DNA from 2 places in the Microbacterium lacusdiani genome. Region 1 is predicted to be linked to the other one. Evidence: predicted binding sites of a transcription regulator. Region 1 holds the regulator's gene; the other holds the start of a gene.
What was found. The regulator HrcA, encoded in region 1, represses chaperone genes, less so after heat shock. The targets are predictions, from matches to a motif close to TTNGCACTCGNNNNNNNCGAGTGCNAA.
Positions count from the first base shown of each region.

Region 2: ACYVGN_RS01680 (Hsp20/alpha crystallin family protein) is a predicted target of HrcA. The motif match lies at 2,459-2,485, and genes of this name have one in related genera.

Region 1 is NZ_BAAGXJ010000003.1:186,996-193,825, forward strand. It holds gene ybeY (rRNA maturation RNase YbeY) at 1-152, opposite strand, end outside; gene ACYVGN_RS03005 (PhoH family protein) at 146-1,189, opposite strand; gene ACYVGN_RS03010 (HIT domain-containing protein) at 1,227-1,577, opposite strand; gene ACYVGN_RS03015 (16S rRNA (uracil(1498)-N(3))-methyltransferase) at 1,637-2,368, opposite strand; gene dnaJ (molecular chaperone DnaJ) at 2,372-3,484, opposite strand; gene hrcA (heat-inducible transcriptional repressor HrcA) at 3,546-4,586, opposite strand; gene ACYVGN_RS03030 (NUDIX hydrolase) at 4,746-5,309, opposite strand; gene ACYVGN_RS03035 (hypothetical protein) at 5,363-5,686, shown strand; gene ACYVGN_RS03040 (hypothetical protein) at 5,705-6,553, shown strand; gene ACYVGN_RS03045 (hypothetical protein) at 6,566-6,830, opposite strand, start outside.
Region 2 is NZ_BAAGXJ010000002.1:35,853-43,877, forward strand. It holds gene ACYVGN_RS01670 (EamA family transporter) at 1-831, shown strand, start outside; gene ACYVGN_RS01675 (DUF7059 domain-containing protein) at 838-2,364, opposite strand; gene ACYVGN_RS01680 (Hsp20/alpha crystallin family protein) at 2,550-2,984, shown strand; gene galK (galactokinase) at 3,046-4,242, opposite strand; gene galT (galactose-1-phosphate uridylyltransferase) at 4,239-5,426, opposite strand; gene ACYVGN_RS01695 (LacI family DNA-binding transcriptional regulator) at 5,528-6,490, shown strand; gene ACYVGN_RS01700 (DUF6049 family protein) at 6,621-8,025, shown strand, end outside.

The sequences.
Region 1 (6,830 bases):
TGCAGCTGCTCCATGGCGCCCTCGTCCACCAGGACGATCGCCACGTCCGCGTCGGGCGACACGTGCAGCGCGGCCAGGTTCTCCTGCGTGAGGCGCAGCAGCACCGACTCGTCGATCTCGACGGCGGACTCGTTGTTGATGTCGATCACGATCGTCCTCGCTTGGGCGTGCGGTCTCGGGGGCCGGTCGCCCGCGAGGCCTTCGGGAAGTTCGCGGCGCGTCGCTCGGCCCGGTTGGCGAACTCGGCGGCCTCGTCGCGCTCGTGACGCGCGGCGAGGCGGCGCTCGTCGTACTCGCTGTACGCGTCCACGATGCGGCCCACCAGCGAGTGCCGCACCACGTCGTCGCTCGTCAGGCGCGCGAAGTGGATGTCGTCGATCCCCTCCAGCACGCGCGTCACGAGGCGCAGGCCCGACGCGCCCTGCGGCAGGTCGACCTGGGTGATGTCGCCGGTGACGACCATCTTGGTGCCGAAGCCGAGACGCGTCAGGAACATCTTCATCTGCTCGGGCGTGGTGTTCTGCGCCTCGTCGAGCACGACGAACGAGTTGTTGAGCGTGCGGCCGCGCATGTACGCGAGCGGCGCGACCTCGATCGTGCCCGTCGCCATGAGCTTGGGCACGAGTTCGGGGTCCATCATCTCGTTCAGAGCGTCGTACAGCGGGCGCAGGTACGGGTCGATCTTGTCGGTGAGGGTGCCGGGCAGGAAGCCGAGCCGCTCGCCCGCCTCGACCGCCGGGCGGGTCAGGATGATCCGGTCGACCTCGCGCCGCTGCAGCGCCTGCACGGCCTTCGCCATCGCCAGGTAGGTCTTGCCCGTTCCGGCGGGGCCGATCCCGAACACGATCGTGTTCTGATCGATCGCGTCGATGTAGTCCTTCTGACCCACGGTCTTGGGTCGGATGGTCTTGCCGCGGCTCGACAGGATCGCCTCGCCCATGACCTCGCTCGGCCGCGGGCCGGACTCGTCGCGCATCATGCGCGCCGAGCTCGCCACGTCGGCCTCGCCGAGCGCATGCCCGGCCTTGGTCATCTGGAGCAGCTCGTCGACCAGCGCGCGCGCCGCGCGCACGTCGGCCTCCGCCCCGCGCAGCGTGATCTCGTTGCCGCGCACGTGGACGTCGACATCCGGGTGCGCGCTCTCGACCATCCGGAGCAGGCGGTCCTGCGGGCCGAGCAGCTGCACCATCGCGACTCCGTCGGCGGTCACGGTCTCCGTGTGAAGGTCACTCACCGACGAGGCTTCTCTCTCCCAGGCCGCCCGCGAGCACGTGCGCATGAACGTGGAACACGGTCTGGCCCGCGCCCGACCCGGAGTTGAACAGCAGGCGGAAGTCGCCGTCGGCGTGCTCGGATGCGAGGCCCTTCGCCACGGACACCATCTCGGCCAGCAGCTCGGGGTCCCCCGCGGCGAGCTCCGCGACGTCGCGGTACTCCTGCGTCTTCGGGATCACCAGCAGGTGCAGCGGCGCCTGCGGCGCGATGTCCTTGATGGCGAAGACCCGCTCGGTCTCGGCCACGATCTCGCCGGGGATGTCGCCCTGCAGGATGCGGGTGAAGATCGAGGGATCGCTCATGGACCTCAGTCTATGCGCGCGCCCCTCACCCGACCCGGGGGCTTGACCCGCGTCGCGGGTCACCAGCGGCCCAGGCGCGCGTTCACGAGTGCGAGCGCCGCGGGCCCGGCGGTGGACGTGCGCAGCACCGTGTCGCCGAGCCGGACACGCACGGCGCCGGCGGCCTCCAGCCGGTCCAGCTCCTCCGGGGAGATGCCGCCCTCGGGACCGACCACGAGCACGATGGATGCGGCGTCTCCGAGATCCACTGCCGTCAGACGGGTCTCGGCGGTGGGCTCGAGGACCAGGACGCGCTCGCCGGCCGCGCGCGCCGCGAGGGCCCCGGTCGTCGCGACCGGCACGACCTCCGGCAGCCACGCGCGGTGGGCCTGCTTGGCCGCCTCGCGCACGATGGCGGCCCAGCGGACGCGCCCCTTCTCGGCCTTGGGCCCCTCCCAGCGCGACACGCTGCGGGCCGCCTGCCACGGCACGATCTCGTCGGCGCCGAGCTCGGTCGCGGCCTGGACCGCGAGCTCGTCGCGGTCGCCCTTCGCCAGGGCCTGCGCGAGCACCAGGCGCGGCCGCGGCGCGTCCTCGTCGCGGCGGGTGGCGATCCGGACGACGACCTCGCGCGGCTCGACGCTCTCGGCCTCGCCCTCGAGCCACGCGCCCCGGCCGTCCGTCACGGTGACCGCCTCGCCGACGCGCACGCGGCGCACGGCGGCGGCGTGATGCGCCTCGGCGCCCGTCAGTGTGACCGCGTCGCCGACGCGGGCGGCCCCGGCCGTCTCGTCGATGAAGTGCAGGGCCACGCGTCAGCCCCGGAACCGGTCGCGCAGCTTGGAGAACAGGCCCTGCTGGAACTCCGCCAGGCGCGGCTTCGGCGCCTTGGTGCGCTTCGCGAGCTCCTCCACCAGCGCCCGCTCCTTGGCGTCCAGTCGCGTCGGCGTGACGACGTGTATCCCGACCCGCAGGTCGCCGCGCTGCGAGGACCGGAGCCCCGTGATGCCGCGGTTCTTGACCGTCAGCACCTCCCCGGCCTGGATGCCGGGCCGCAGCTCGAGCTCGACCGGGCCGTCCAGCGCCTCGATGGTCGTGGTGGCGCCCAGGATGGCGTCGGTCATCGACACCTCGAGCGTCGCGAGCAGGTCGTCGCCGTCGCGGCTGAAGACCGGGTGCGGCGACACCTGGACCTCGATGTAGAGGTCGCCGTTGGGGCCGCCCGCCGGGCCGACCTCGCCCGAGCCGGGCAGCTGCAGGCGCAGGCCGGTCTCGACGCCGGCCGGGATGTCGACCGACACGGTGCGGCGCGAGCGCACCCGGCCCTGGCCGTGGCAGGTCGTGCACGGGTCGGGGATGGTCGCGCCGTAGCCCTGGCACGCGCCGCACGGCTGCTGCGTCACGACGTTGCCGAGGAGGCTGCGCACCTGGCGCTGGATGAAGCCCGAGCCGCCGCAGATCTCGCAACGCGCCGGACCCGTGCCCGGCTGGCAGCACGAGCCCTGGCACGTCTCGCACAGCACGGCCGTGTCGACCTCGAGGTCCCGGTGCACGCCGAAGACGACGTCGCCGAGCTCGAGCGTGACGCGCACGAGCGCGTCCTGGCCGCGCTCGCGGCGCGAACGGGGACGTCCCGCGCGGCCGCCGCCGGCGCCCGCGCCGAAGAACGTCTCGAAGATGTCGCTGAAGCCGCCGAACCCGCCCGCGCCTCCGAACGGGCTCTCGTCGCCGCCCTTGTCGTAGCGGCGGCGCTTCTCGTCGTCGCTCAGCACCTCGTACGCGTGCGTCACCAGCTTGAAGCGCTCCGCGGCGTCCTCGCTGGGGTTGACGTCGGGATGCAGCTGGCGCGCCAGCTTGCGATACGCCTTCTTGATGTCGTCGGACGTCGCCTCGCGCGACACCCCGAGAACCTCGTAGTGGTCAGCCACACTCGCCTTTCATGGTCGCGCGTCGTCTGCCGCGCGCTCCCGCGTGATGAATCGGCGCCGCCTAGCGGCGGCCCTCGTCCTCGTCCAGCAGCCGCGACAGGTACCGCGCCACCGCGCGGGCCGCCGACAGGTTGCTGGGGTAGTCCATGCGCGTCGGGCCCATGAGCCCCACGCGCGCGCGGCCCACGCCCGCGTCGTAGTCGCTCGCGATGATCGACGCCTCGGCCAGCCCGAACTCGTCGTTCTCGCGGCCGATGCTCGCCGACAGGCCGTGCTCGTCCGCCACCATCTCAGACATCAGCCGCAGCAGTGTGACCTGCTCCTCGATGGCCTCGAGCAGCGGGTGGATGCTGCCGCGGAAGTCCTGCTCCCGCTTCGCCAGGGTCGCCGCCCCGGCCATCACGAGGCGGTTCTCGCGGAACTCGTCGAGCTCCTCCCCCACGACGGCTGCGAGCGTCAGCAGCGCGTCGTCGCGGCGGCCGCGCTCCGCCGGCGCCTGCGCCCGCAGCGCCTCGATCCGCTCGGAGCCGTCGCCCACCGAGCGCCCCGTGACGAGCGACGCGAGCTGCGCGCGCAGCACCGCGACGTCGTCCTCGTGCACGCCGCTCGGCGTCGCCGTGAGGCGCTGCGAGACCCGGCCCGTGTCGGTCACGATGATCACAAGCATCCGGATGTCGTCGAGCCGCACCAGCTCCACGTGGGTGACGTTCGCGGACGCGAAGGACGGGTACTGCACGAGCGCGACCTGCCCCGTCAGCTGCGTGAGCACGCGCACGGTGCGCGAGAGCAGGTCGTCCAGGTCCGAGGGGTCGGCCAGGAACGTCGAGATGGCCGAGCGCTGCGCCTGGGACAGGGGCCGCAGCTCGGCCAGGTGGTCGACGAAGACGCGGTAGCCCTTGTCGGTCGGCACGCGGCCCGAAGACGTGTGCGGGGCGGTGATCAGCTCCTCGTCCTCGAGCAGCGCCATGTCGTTGCGGATGGTGGCCGCGGAGACGCCGAACGCGTGGCGCTCGACGATCGACTTGCTGCCCACCGGCTCGTGCGTGTCGACGTAGTCCTGCACGATGGCGCGGAGCACCTTCAGCCCACGTTCCGTGACCATGCCGCACCTCCCGACGTCGCCTGGCACTCGCTCGTTCTGAGTGCCAATTCTAGCGAGCACGACGCCGGATCGGCTGAGCACCGCTCGCAGGACCCGCTCGCGCCGATAGTGCGCCGCCGTGACGCGCGGAGAAATCCACCGCGGAGGCCGCTGTCCCGCTCATCCGTCCGAGATCGTGGATATCTCCTCGAGGTGAGGATGAGGGGCGTTGCTTCGCGCCCAGCGGGCAAGGGCTTGCAGAAGTGCGTCCAACCGGTCCAGCCACGGCTCGGCGAAGGTCTCCTGCTGGCGGCGCCGAAAGATTTCGTCGAAGGAGACCCACTCCGCTGCGGCAACCTCCGCCGGGTCCAGGACGACGGGCACATCCACGCCCAGCGACACCGCATAGAGATCCACGAAGGCGGAGATCTCCCGGTGCCGACCGATGAAAGTCAGCTGGGACGGAGGCGCCAGGATGCCTGTCTCCTCGTGCAGTTCTCGCGAGGCAGCCTGGGCGCTCGACTCCCCGGCCAGGGCGCTCCCGCCCGGGAACTCCCATGTCAAGGGGTGCTCGGCTTTGGACGCAGCCCGGCGCGTGAGAAGCACCCGTCCATCGGCGCGCAGCACACACGTCGCGGCGACGAGATGAGTCGTTCCCTCGGGAAGCACGTCTCCCCGGCGCACCCGCGCTCCCGTCGGGCGGCCGTCCCCGTCCCTCAGATCCCACATCTCGGGGGCATTCATCCAGTCAGCATGTCATCCCGTATCAGGGACGCGCGGCGCGGGCTCCTCAGAGCATGAACACCACGCTGTCCGGCATCACCGGCAATCCCACCGTCAAGCTCGTGCTCACGATCGCGGGCTACATCCTGGGCGTCGCGGCCGGCGTCACCGCCGTCGTCGTCGGGATCATGCGCTCCGAGGCCGGCTTCATCGTCATCGGCGTCGCCTTCCTCGCCGCCGTCGCGGTCGCCTTCATCGCGGGCGCCACCGCGACGCCGCACGCGTCGCTCCAGCCCTCGTACGGCGGAAAGTTCGTGCCGCCCGACTGGGCCTGGTACGTCGCGGCGGGCATCCTCGTCGTCGGCCTCGTGGCCGGCGGCATCCTGCTGGCACTCTGAGAGATCGCGCGGCGCCCCGTGGACGGCCTGCGCAGGTGGGCGCTGTGGGTCGCCGTCGCGGCGATCCTGCTGGCGGTGCTCGCCTGCGTCGGCGCGGGGGTCGTCGTGTCGCCGCCACCCCTGGGCGAGCGCATCGCGGCGCTCGCCCAGCCGGGCGCGTCGCTGCCCGAGGGGGTGGACGCGGGCGACGTCGCGGCCATCGCCGAGGACGGCGCGTTCGGCGCGGAGGCCGAGGACCCGCCGGGCCTCGGCATCCCGTTCCTGGCGCTGCCGCTCGGGCTGACGCTGCTGATGGTGGGGCTCATGGCCCTGCCGCTGCTGATCGGGCACCGCGCGGGCGCGCTCGTGAACGGCATCGCGAGCCTCGTGGGCGGCCTCGGCGCCGCGGTCGCCGGCGTGCTGCTGGCCCTGCTCGCCTTCGCCGCCCTCACCACGATGGTGGCGCTGTTCCTGGCGGCCCCCTTCGGCACGCTCGCCTACCTCGCGGTGTTCGGGTTCTTCGATGTCGGCGCGTCGGCGGCGATCCTGGGGGCGGTCCTGGTGCTGCAGCTCGCCGCCGTCGCATTCCTCATCGTGGCGCAGCCGCGCATGCTCGGCAGCAAGCGGATGGTGTTCTTCCTGCTGCTGGCCCTTCTCCTCACGCTCCTGACGATGGTGCTGCACTCGGTCGTCCCGGGGATCGTGGTGAGCATCGCCGACGCGCTCGCCGCGCTCATCACCGCGGTGGTGGGCGCCGTGTGGGGGCTCCTCGTGCTCATCGGCGGCGTCGTCGCCGTCCTGAAGCAGCTGAGCCTCGGCCGCCAGGGCGGCGGGGCCCTGCGCGAGCGCGACGCGGGGACCGCCACGGTCCCCGCCGCCGGCGGGTGATGCAGAGCGCGGTCACCCGGCATCCTCGGGCGGGAGCACCCGCACCACGCATTCGCCCGCCACGGCGGTGCACACGAGCATGAGCGTGCTCTCGTCGTCGTACACGGGGACGGCGACCGGCCTCGCGCACGACAGGTCGGCGGCGTCGACCTCCTGCTCCGGGTAGTCGGCGCCGCTCGTGCTCACGAGCACGTCGCCGGGCGTCTCGGTGCAGAGCAGGATCCGCGCCGGGTCGGGCACCGCGGCACTGCAGCCGCCGGCCGCCGGCACGACGAGC
Region 2 (8,025 bases), on a different contig from region 1:
CTGCTCGCCCTGGCGAGCGCGGCCGCGTACGGGCTGTCCGACTTCCTGGGCGGCGTGCTCTCCAAGCGCGACAGCCCCTGGACCATCGCGCTGTGGGGGCAGATCGGAGCGCTCCTCGCGGCGGGCGCCGCTGCGCTCGCGATCGGCGGCGCCCCGGCTCCGGTCGACCTCGCGTGGGCCGCGCTGGCCGGCACCGGATCCGCGCTCGGCACGGCGTTCCTCTACCGCGGGCTCGCGGCGGGCCGGATGAGCGTCGTCGCGCCCATCTCGGCCGTCGTCAGCGCGGCCGTGCCCGTGGTGGCCGGGGTCGCCGCCGGCGAGCGGCCCGCGCCGCTCGTGTGGGGCGGCATCGCGGTCGGGCTCGTCGCGATCTGGCTCGTGGCGCGGGTGCCCCCGGCGCACGCCGCGTCTCGGACCGGAACCGCCGCGTCGATCCGGGACGGCGTCCTCGCCGGCCTCGGATTCGGCACGGCCTTCGCGGCGATCGGCCAGTTCCGGGAGGAGGCGGGACTCTGGCCCAACGCGCTCGCGATGCTCGTCGCGGTCGTCGTGCTCGCGGCCGGCGTCCTTCTCGTGCGGGCGGGGATCGCGCTGCCTCCGCGCCGCGCGGGGCTCGCGCTGCTCCCCGGAGTGCTCGGCGCCACGGCGCTGACCTTCTTCCTGTTCGCGACCCAGCACGGCCTGCTGACCGTGGTCTCGGTCATCTCGGCGCTCTACCCGGCCGCGACCGTGATCCTCGCCGCGCTCGTCCTGCGCGAGCGCATCCACCGCGGCCAGGCGGTCGGCCTCGCGGCGTGCGCGGTCGCCGTCGCGCTTGTCGCCGCCGGCTGATCCGCCTCAGGACAGCCGCAGGAACCCGTCCACGATCAGGTCCCGCACGCGCGGCAGCAGCTCGGCCCGCAGCGCCGCGCCGTCGACCTCGAGCAGGTCCGCGATCGCCGCGATCAGCGGGCCCACCGGCAGGTCGCCGTCGCACGCGCCCACCAGGGCGGCGAGCCCCGGGTCGGCCTGCAGCGCACGGCCGAACCCGCCGCCCTGCCGCAGCTCGATCACCTGCGGATCCGCGACGCCCGGCAGGTGATGCCGCGCCTCGGTGACGTCCGGGGCGGTGCGGAGCGTGGCCTCGGCGAGCGCGTCGTCGTCCATCGCGACGAGCCGGTCGTGCGCGGCGAGGGCCTCCGCGAGGTGGATGCCGAGGCCGCCCTCCGACGGGATCGGCTGGGGCACGCGCTCGTATCGCGCGAGGGTCGGCTCATCCGCCGCCCGTCGCAGCAGCACGTACCCGAAGCCGATCGCGCTCACGCCGCGCTCGGCGAAGTCGTCCAGCCAGGCGCCCAGCAGCGCGTCGTGCCGCGCGGAGCCCGGCACCGTCCCGCCGTCGCGGATCCACATCTCCGCGTACTGGATGGGATCGAGCTGCTCGCGCTCGACGACCCAGGCGTCCAGCGGGACATCCGACGACTCGATCCACGCGCGCACGCGGTCGAGCCCGTCGACGCCGCCGCGGGTCTCCCAGTTGCCCAGCAGCTGGGCGACGCCGCCGGGCTCGAGGACGGCGCCGACGCCGGCGATCACCTTCTCGACCAGCGCATCCCCGACCATCCCGCCGTCGCGGTACTCGTAGTCCGGCACGCCCAGGGCGCGCGGCGTGATCACGAACGGCGGATTGGAGACGACGCGGTCGAACGTCTCGCCCGCGACCGGATCGAAGAGGCTGCCGTGCCGGGTCTCCACCCGGCCGCCCTCGGCGTTGAGCAGTGCGTTCAGGCGCGCGAACGCGAGCGCGCGCTCGGAGAGGTCCGTCGCGACCGCGGAGTCGGCGTACCGCAGGGCGCGCAGCGCCTGCACGCCGCACCCGGTGCCGAGGTCGAGCACGCGCCCCGCGGGCGTCGGCAGCTGCAGGCCGGCCAGCGTGAGCGAGGCCCCGCCGACGCCGAGCACATGGTCCTCGGCGAGCGCCCCGCCGCCGATCGCGAGCTCGTCCAGGTCGCTCGCGAACCACCACTCGCCCGCGCCCTCGCTGTCGAGGTACGACTGGGGCCGGACGATCGCGCGCGGCTCGACCGCATCGCCCGCGACCTCGGCCAGGCCGAGCGACTGGAGGCCGCGGGCGCCGAGGCGCGGCAGCGCCGCATCCACCGCCGGCAAGGGCTGCGCGATGCCGAGCACCAGCAGCCGTCCGAGCGTCGCGAGCGCATCCGACCTGCCGCCGAGCGCGCGCAGCGCCGGGACCCTCAAGCCGCGCCCGATCGCGTCGTCGGCCTCGACGCCCCACGCGGCGCGCAGCGCCTCCGAGCGGAAGCGCGCGGCCGCCAGGTCGCTGGCGAGCGCGGAGCACAGGGCGGCATCGGGGTTCGGGGTCACGGTCCCATTCAACCCCGTGCCGTGTCTCACTTCCGCGCGGAATCGCCCCTGGATTCCGCGCCGAACTGAGACATGGAAGGGGCAGAAAACGGATCTTGCACTCTCACCCCGAGAGTGCTAAAACGGAATTGAGTCCTCATGACTCAGGTCTGAATCGCCACGAGCAGACAGGAGGAGGAATCACGATGGCGATGTTCTTCGACCCGTTCCGTGAGTTCGACCGCGTGGCCGAGCAGCTGTTCGACCGGCAGGGTCCGCGGCTGATGCCGATGGACCTGTACCGCGACGGCGACCACTACGTCCTGAGCGCCGACCTGCCGGGCATCGACCCGGGCAGCGTCGACATCGACGTGGACGGCCAGCTGCTCACCATCCGCGCCGAGCGCACCGCCCGCAGCGCCGAGGGCGTGAAGTGGATCACCCGCGAGCGCGCCACGGGCTCGTACCTGCGCCAGCTCAACCTGGGGCAGGGCATCGACACGGCCGGCATCTCGGCGACCTACGACAACGGCGTGCTGAGCGTGCTCATCCCGATCAGCGAGAAGGCCAAGCCGCGCAAGATCGAGGTCCAGCGCTCCATGACCGCGTCGCAGGACGTCACGCCCGAGCTGACGGCGTAGCCCGCGCAGACGAGGAGGGACCCGGCCGTCGGCCGGGTCCCTCCTCGCGTGCCGGGGGGCGTCAGACGTCGCGGCGCGCACCCTCCGAGGGCACGACCGTGAAGGCATGGGGGGCCGCGAAGCCGCGGTCCGCGAACGCGGCGGTCGCGGCCTCGGCCACGGCGTCGACGCGCGCCTCGTCGACCAGGGCGATGGCCGCTCCGCCGAAGCCGCCGCCCGTCATGCGGGCGCCGACCGCGCCCTCGGCGAGCGCGGTCTCCACGGCCGTGTCGAGCTCGGGCACCGAGATCTCGAAGTCGTCCCGCATCGAGGCGTGCGACGCGACCAGCAGGTCGCCGATGGCGCGCGGCCCCTGAGCGCGCAGGGTCTCGACCGTGTCGAGCACGCGCTGGTTCTCGGTGACGATGTGCCGGATGCGGCGGAACGTCACGTCGTCGAGGAGCTCGCGCGCGCGATCCAGCTCCGCGACGGTCACGTCGCGCAGCGCGGGCACGCCCATGGCGGCCGCGCCCCGCTCGCACGCCTCGCGGCGCTCGCGGTAGCCGCCGGTCGAGTGCGAGTGCTTGACCCGCGTGTCGATCACGAGGAGCGAGAGCCCCTCGCGCGCGAAGCCGAGGTCGACCGACTGGGTCTCGAGGCTGCGGCAGTCGAGGAACGTCGCGGCGTCCGCGCGGCCCATGATCGACGAGACCTGGTCCATGATCCCGGTGGGGGCGCCGACCGCCTCGTTCTCGGCGCGGCGCCCGACGCGCGCCATGTCGAGGGGCGCGAGGCCGAGGCCCCACAGCTCGTCGAGCGCCGAGGCCACGGCGCCCTCGATGGCCGCCGACGACGACAGGCCCGCGCCGATCGGCACATCCGACGCGATCGCGATGTCCACGCCCGGCACGTCGGCCGCGGCGCGGCCGGATGCGGCGAGCGCGGCCCAGGCCACGCCCAGCGCGTACGCGGCCCACTCGGGCACGACGCCGCCCGTCACCGCGTGACCGGCGGGGCCGTCGAACGTCGCGGCGAGCTCGGCGACGGGCAGCTCGACGGGCTGCTCGGCGAACGTCGACACCACGCGGACCACGCCGTCGCCGCGCGTGGCCGCGGCGGCGTAGGTGCGGTGCTGGATCGCGAAGGGCAGCACGAAGCCCTCGTTGTAGTCGGTGTGCTCGCCGATCAGGTTCGCGCGGCCGGCCGACGACCACACGCCGGCGGCGGGGGATCCGGCGACCCGGGCGAAGAGCTCCTGAGCCTGGACGAGGGCGGTCACGCCTCGACCCCCGCGGCCTGGTCGGCCTCGGCGATCGCGATGCGCAGGCGCTCCGCGGACTGCTCGGGCGGCACGTCGCCGATCCACGCGCCCATCGCGGCCTCCGAGCCCGCGAGGAACTTGAGCTTGTCGGCCGCGCGACGCGGCGACGTGAGCTGCAGGTGCAGGCGGGCGCTGTCGCGGCCGACCTCGACCGGTGCCTGGTGCCACGCCGCGATGTACGGGGTCGGCGTCGTGTACAGGGCGTCGACACCGCGCAGCAGGCGCAGGTAGAGCGGCGCGAGCTCGTCGCGCTCCTCGGCCGTGAGCTCGGCGAAGTCGGCCGCGTGGCGGCGCGGCGCGAGGTGCACCTCGACGGGCCAGCGCGCGGCGAACGGCACGTAGCCGATCCAGTGCTCGCCCTCGACGACGACGCGGGGTCCCGCCGACTCGAACTCGATGATGCGGTCGAACAGGTCCGCGCCCTCGCGCTCGATCGACGCCAGCAGCAGCTGCGTGCGCGGCGTGACGTAGGGGTAGGCGTAGATCTGGCCGTGCGGGTGCTGCAGCGTGACGCCGATCTCCTCGCCGCGGTTCTCGAACACGAACACCTGTCGCACGCCGGGCAGCGCCGACAGCGCGGCCGTGCGGTCGGCCCAGGCCTCGATCACGGTGCGCGCGCGCGTGACCGACTGCGTGCCGAACGAGCCGGTGCGCTCCGGGCTGAAGCACACGACCTCGCAGCGGCCGACCGAGGTGCGCGAACGGCCGAGGCCGGGGGCGTTCAGGTCGTCCAGGCCGCGCGGAGCGTCCTCCGCCGCGGGAGCGTCGCCGAACGCCTCGTCCAGCGCGGGGCCGAAGGAGGGCGAGCGGTTCTCGAACACCGCGACGTCGTACGACGACGGCAGCTCCGACGGGTTCGTCGGCGTCTGGGGCGCCAGCGGGTCCAGGTCGGCCGGGGGCAGGTGCGCGCGGTTCTGGCGCGCGGCCGCCACCGAGATCCAGTCGCCGGTCAGCACGTCCCGGCGCATGGTCGCCGTCGCGGGGCGCGGGTCGAGCTCGCGCTCGTCGACGCGGCGCTCGGGCGGCAGCGTCGTGCCCGGGTCGTCGTAGTAGATCAGCTCGCGGCCGTCGGCCAGGCGGGCCGGGCGGCGCACGACGCCGGCGCCCAGCTCCGTCGCGGGCAGGTCGGGGGTGTGCGTCATGGGGATCCTTCGGGAGATGCGGCGCATGTTGACGTCAACATGCATGATAGAGGTAGAACGCCGAGAGGCGGTACACGAGGTTTCGATCGAAGGAGAGCAGGATGGCGCGCAGCGTGTCGGCCGCCGACGTCGCGCGGCTCGCGGGCGTCTCGGGGCAGACGGTGTCCCGCGTGGCCAACGGCGCCGCCAACGTGGACCCCACCACCCGCGCGCGGGTCGAGGCCGCCATGGCCGAGCTCGGCTACCGCCCCAACCGGGCCGCCCGCGCGCTGCGCACCGGCCGCACGCGCACGATCGGCGTCCTCGTCCGCACCCTCGCCACGGTCGGCAACGCCCGCGTGCTCGAGGCCGTGGTCGCGGCCGGGGCCGCGCGCGACCACGCCGTGCTGGTCCTGACCCTCGCGGACGACACACCCGGATCGGCGCAGGCGGCGTTCGCCGCGCTGTCGGATCACCGCGTCGACGGCGCGATCGCGCTCAACGAGGCGACGCCGACCGTGCGGGCCGCCGGTGCCGCCGCCTTCCCGCTGGTCGCCGTCGACTCGGCCCCGGCGCCCAGCCTGATCGCGATCGAGTCGGACCACGCCGGGGGAGCGGCCGCCGCCGTCGCCCGCCTCCGGGATGCGGGTCACGCCACGGTGCACCACCTCGCGGGCCCCGCGGGCTCGTATGCCGCGGACGAGCGAGAACGCGGCTGGCGCGAGGCGCTCGGCGCCCCGGCACCCGAGCCGCTCCGCGGCGACTGGTCGGCGCGCTCCGGCTACGAGCGCGGTGTCGCGCTGGCCGCCGACCCCGAGGTCACCGCCGTGTTCGCCGGGAACGACCAGATGGCGCTGGGCCTGCTGCGGGCGCTGCGCGAGGCCGGCCGCCCGGATGTCGCGGTGATCGGCTTCGACGACGTGGTCGACGCGGCCGACTACCAGCCGCCGCTCACCACGGTCGCGCAGGACTTCGACGCACTCGGCGACGCCGCCGTCGCCCTGCTGATCGACCGGCTCGAGGGCCGTCCCGTGCCCGAGCGCACCGTCATCCCGACCCGCCTGGTGGCGCGCGCGAGCGGCTGAGGCCCGACCGCCTCGCCGAGTCGCGGCGCATCCGGGATGCACACAGGCGCCTCCGTAGAATCGAGAGGATCCGCGACCCGGTCCGGCGGCGAGACCCGCCGGCGACATCCGGGATGCGATCCACACGCATATGACGACGGACCTCCCCCGGCGCCAGGCCGAACCCCGCAGACGGCCGCTCGCCCCTCTCCCCGCGGCGGCGTTCGCCGTGCTCCTCGGGCTGGCCTGCGCGGCGCCCGCCCACGCGGCGGTCGAGCCGGACGAGCCGACGGCCGATCTCACGCTCGCGCCCGCCGCGCAGGGATTCCTGCGGCCCGGTGCCTCGCTGACCACGACGCTCACGGTCGAGAACGCCTCGACGGAGCCGATCGAGGGCGCGACCGCGACCCTCTCGATCGGCCGCACGCCCCTCGCGGACCGCACGCAGCTGCGCGCGTGGCTCGACGGGACGACCCAGGGCGTCACGCTGACCCCCGCGGGCACGGCGCCGGCCGAGGACCTCGCCCCCGGGGCGCAGGACACGGTCGGGATCGCCGTTCCCGCCGACCACGAGGCGCTCGAGGGGCTGCGGCCCGGCGTGTACCCGATCCGGGCGCAGCTCGGCGATGCCACGGCCGAGAGCGTCGTGGTGATCGAGGACGAGAGCGAGCCGGTCGGCCTGGTCGTCCCCATCACGGCCGCGCCGCAGTCGTCGGGTCTGCTCGGGGCCGAGCAGCTCGCGGAGCTCACCGCGCCCGAGGGCGCGCTCACCGCCCAGCTCGACGCGGTCGCGGGCACCGAGGCCATCCTCGCGATCGATCCCGCGATCCCGGCGGCGATCCGGGCGCTGCGGGACACGGCACCCGAGAGCGCCGTGGAGTGGCTCGACCGCCTCATGGTCATGCCGAACGACCGCTTCGCGCTGCAGTTCGCGGACGCCGACGTCGCGGCCCAGCTCCAGGCCGGGCTCGAGACGTCGCTGTCGCCGATCTCGCTCGAGGCGTACCTCGCGGCGCCCCCGCAGCCGGATCCGACGCCCACGCCGACCGAGACGGTCGCGGGGGCGCCCGACCCGGAGGAGGAGCTCGACCTCGACGCGCTGCTCGACATCGGCGACGCCGAGCCCTCGATCCACTGGCCCATGCCCGGGGCCGTGGGTCCCGGCGTCCTCGACGCGCTGCGGACGCCGGATCCCGACGCGATCGCGCTCGTCCCGTCCGACGCGACGACGCAGGGTGCCGACGGATCCGCGGTGCCGGCCCGCGGCGACGGCCTGCTGATCTACGACGCGGGCGTCACCGCGGCGCTCGACGACGTGGCCGGGGCGACCGGCGAGCCCGCGCGGGACGCCGCCGCGGTCGCGGCGAGCGCGGAGCTGTGGTTCGCGGGCGAGCAGGCGGGGGATGCGCCGCTCCTCGTCGCGCTCGACCGCGGGGCCGGGCTGACCGACGAGGACGGCGCGGACGACGCCGCGGCCGACCTCGTCGATCGGCTCAGCGCGGCCGTGGACGTCGTGACGGGCAGCGCCGCGATCGACGCGCAGCGCCTGCCGCAGC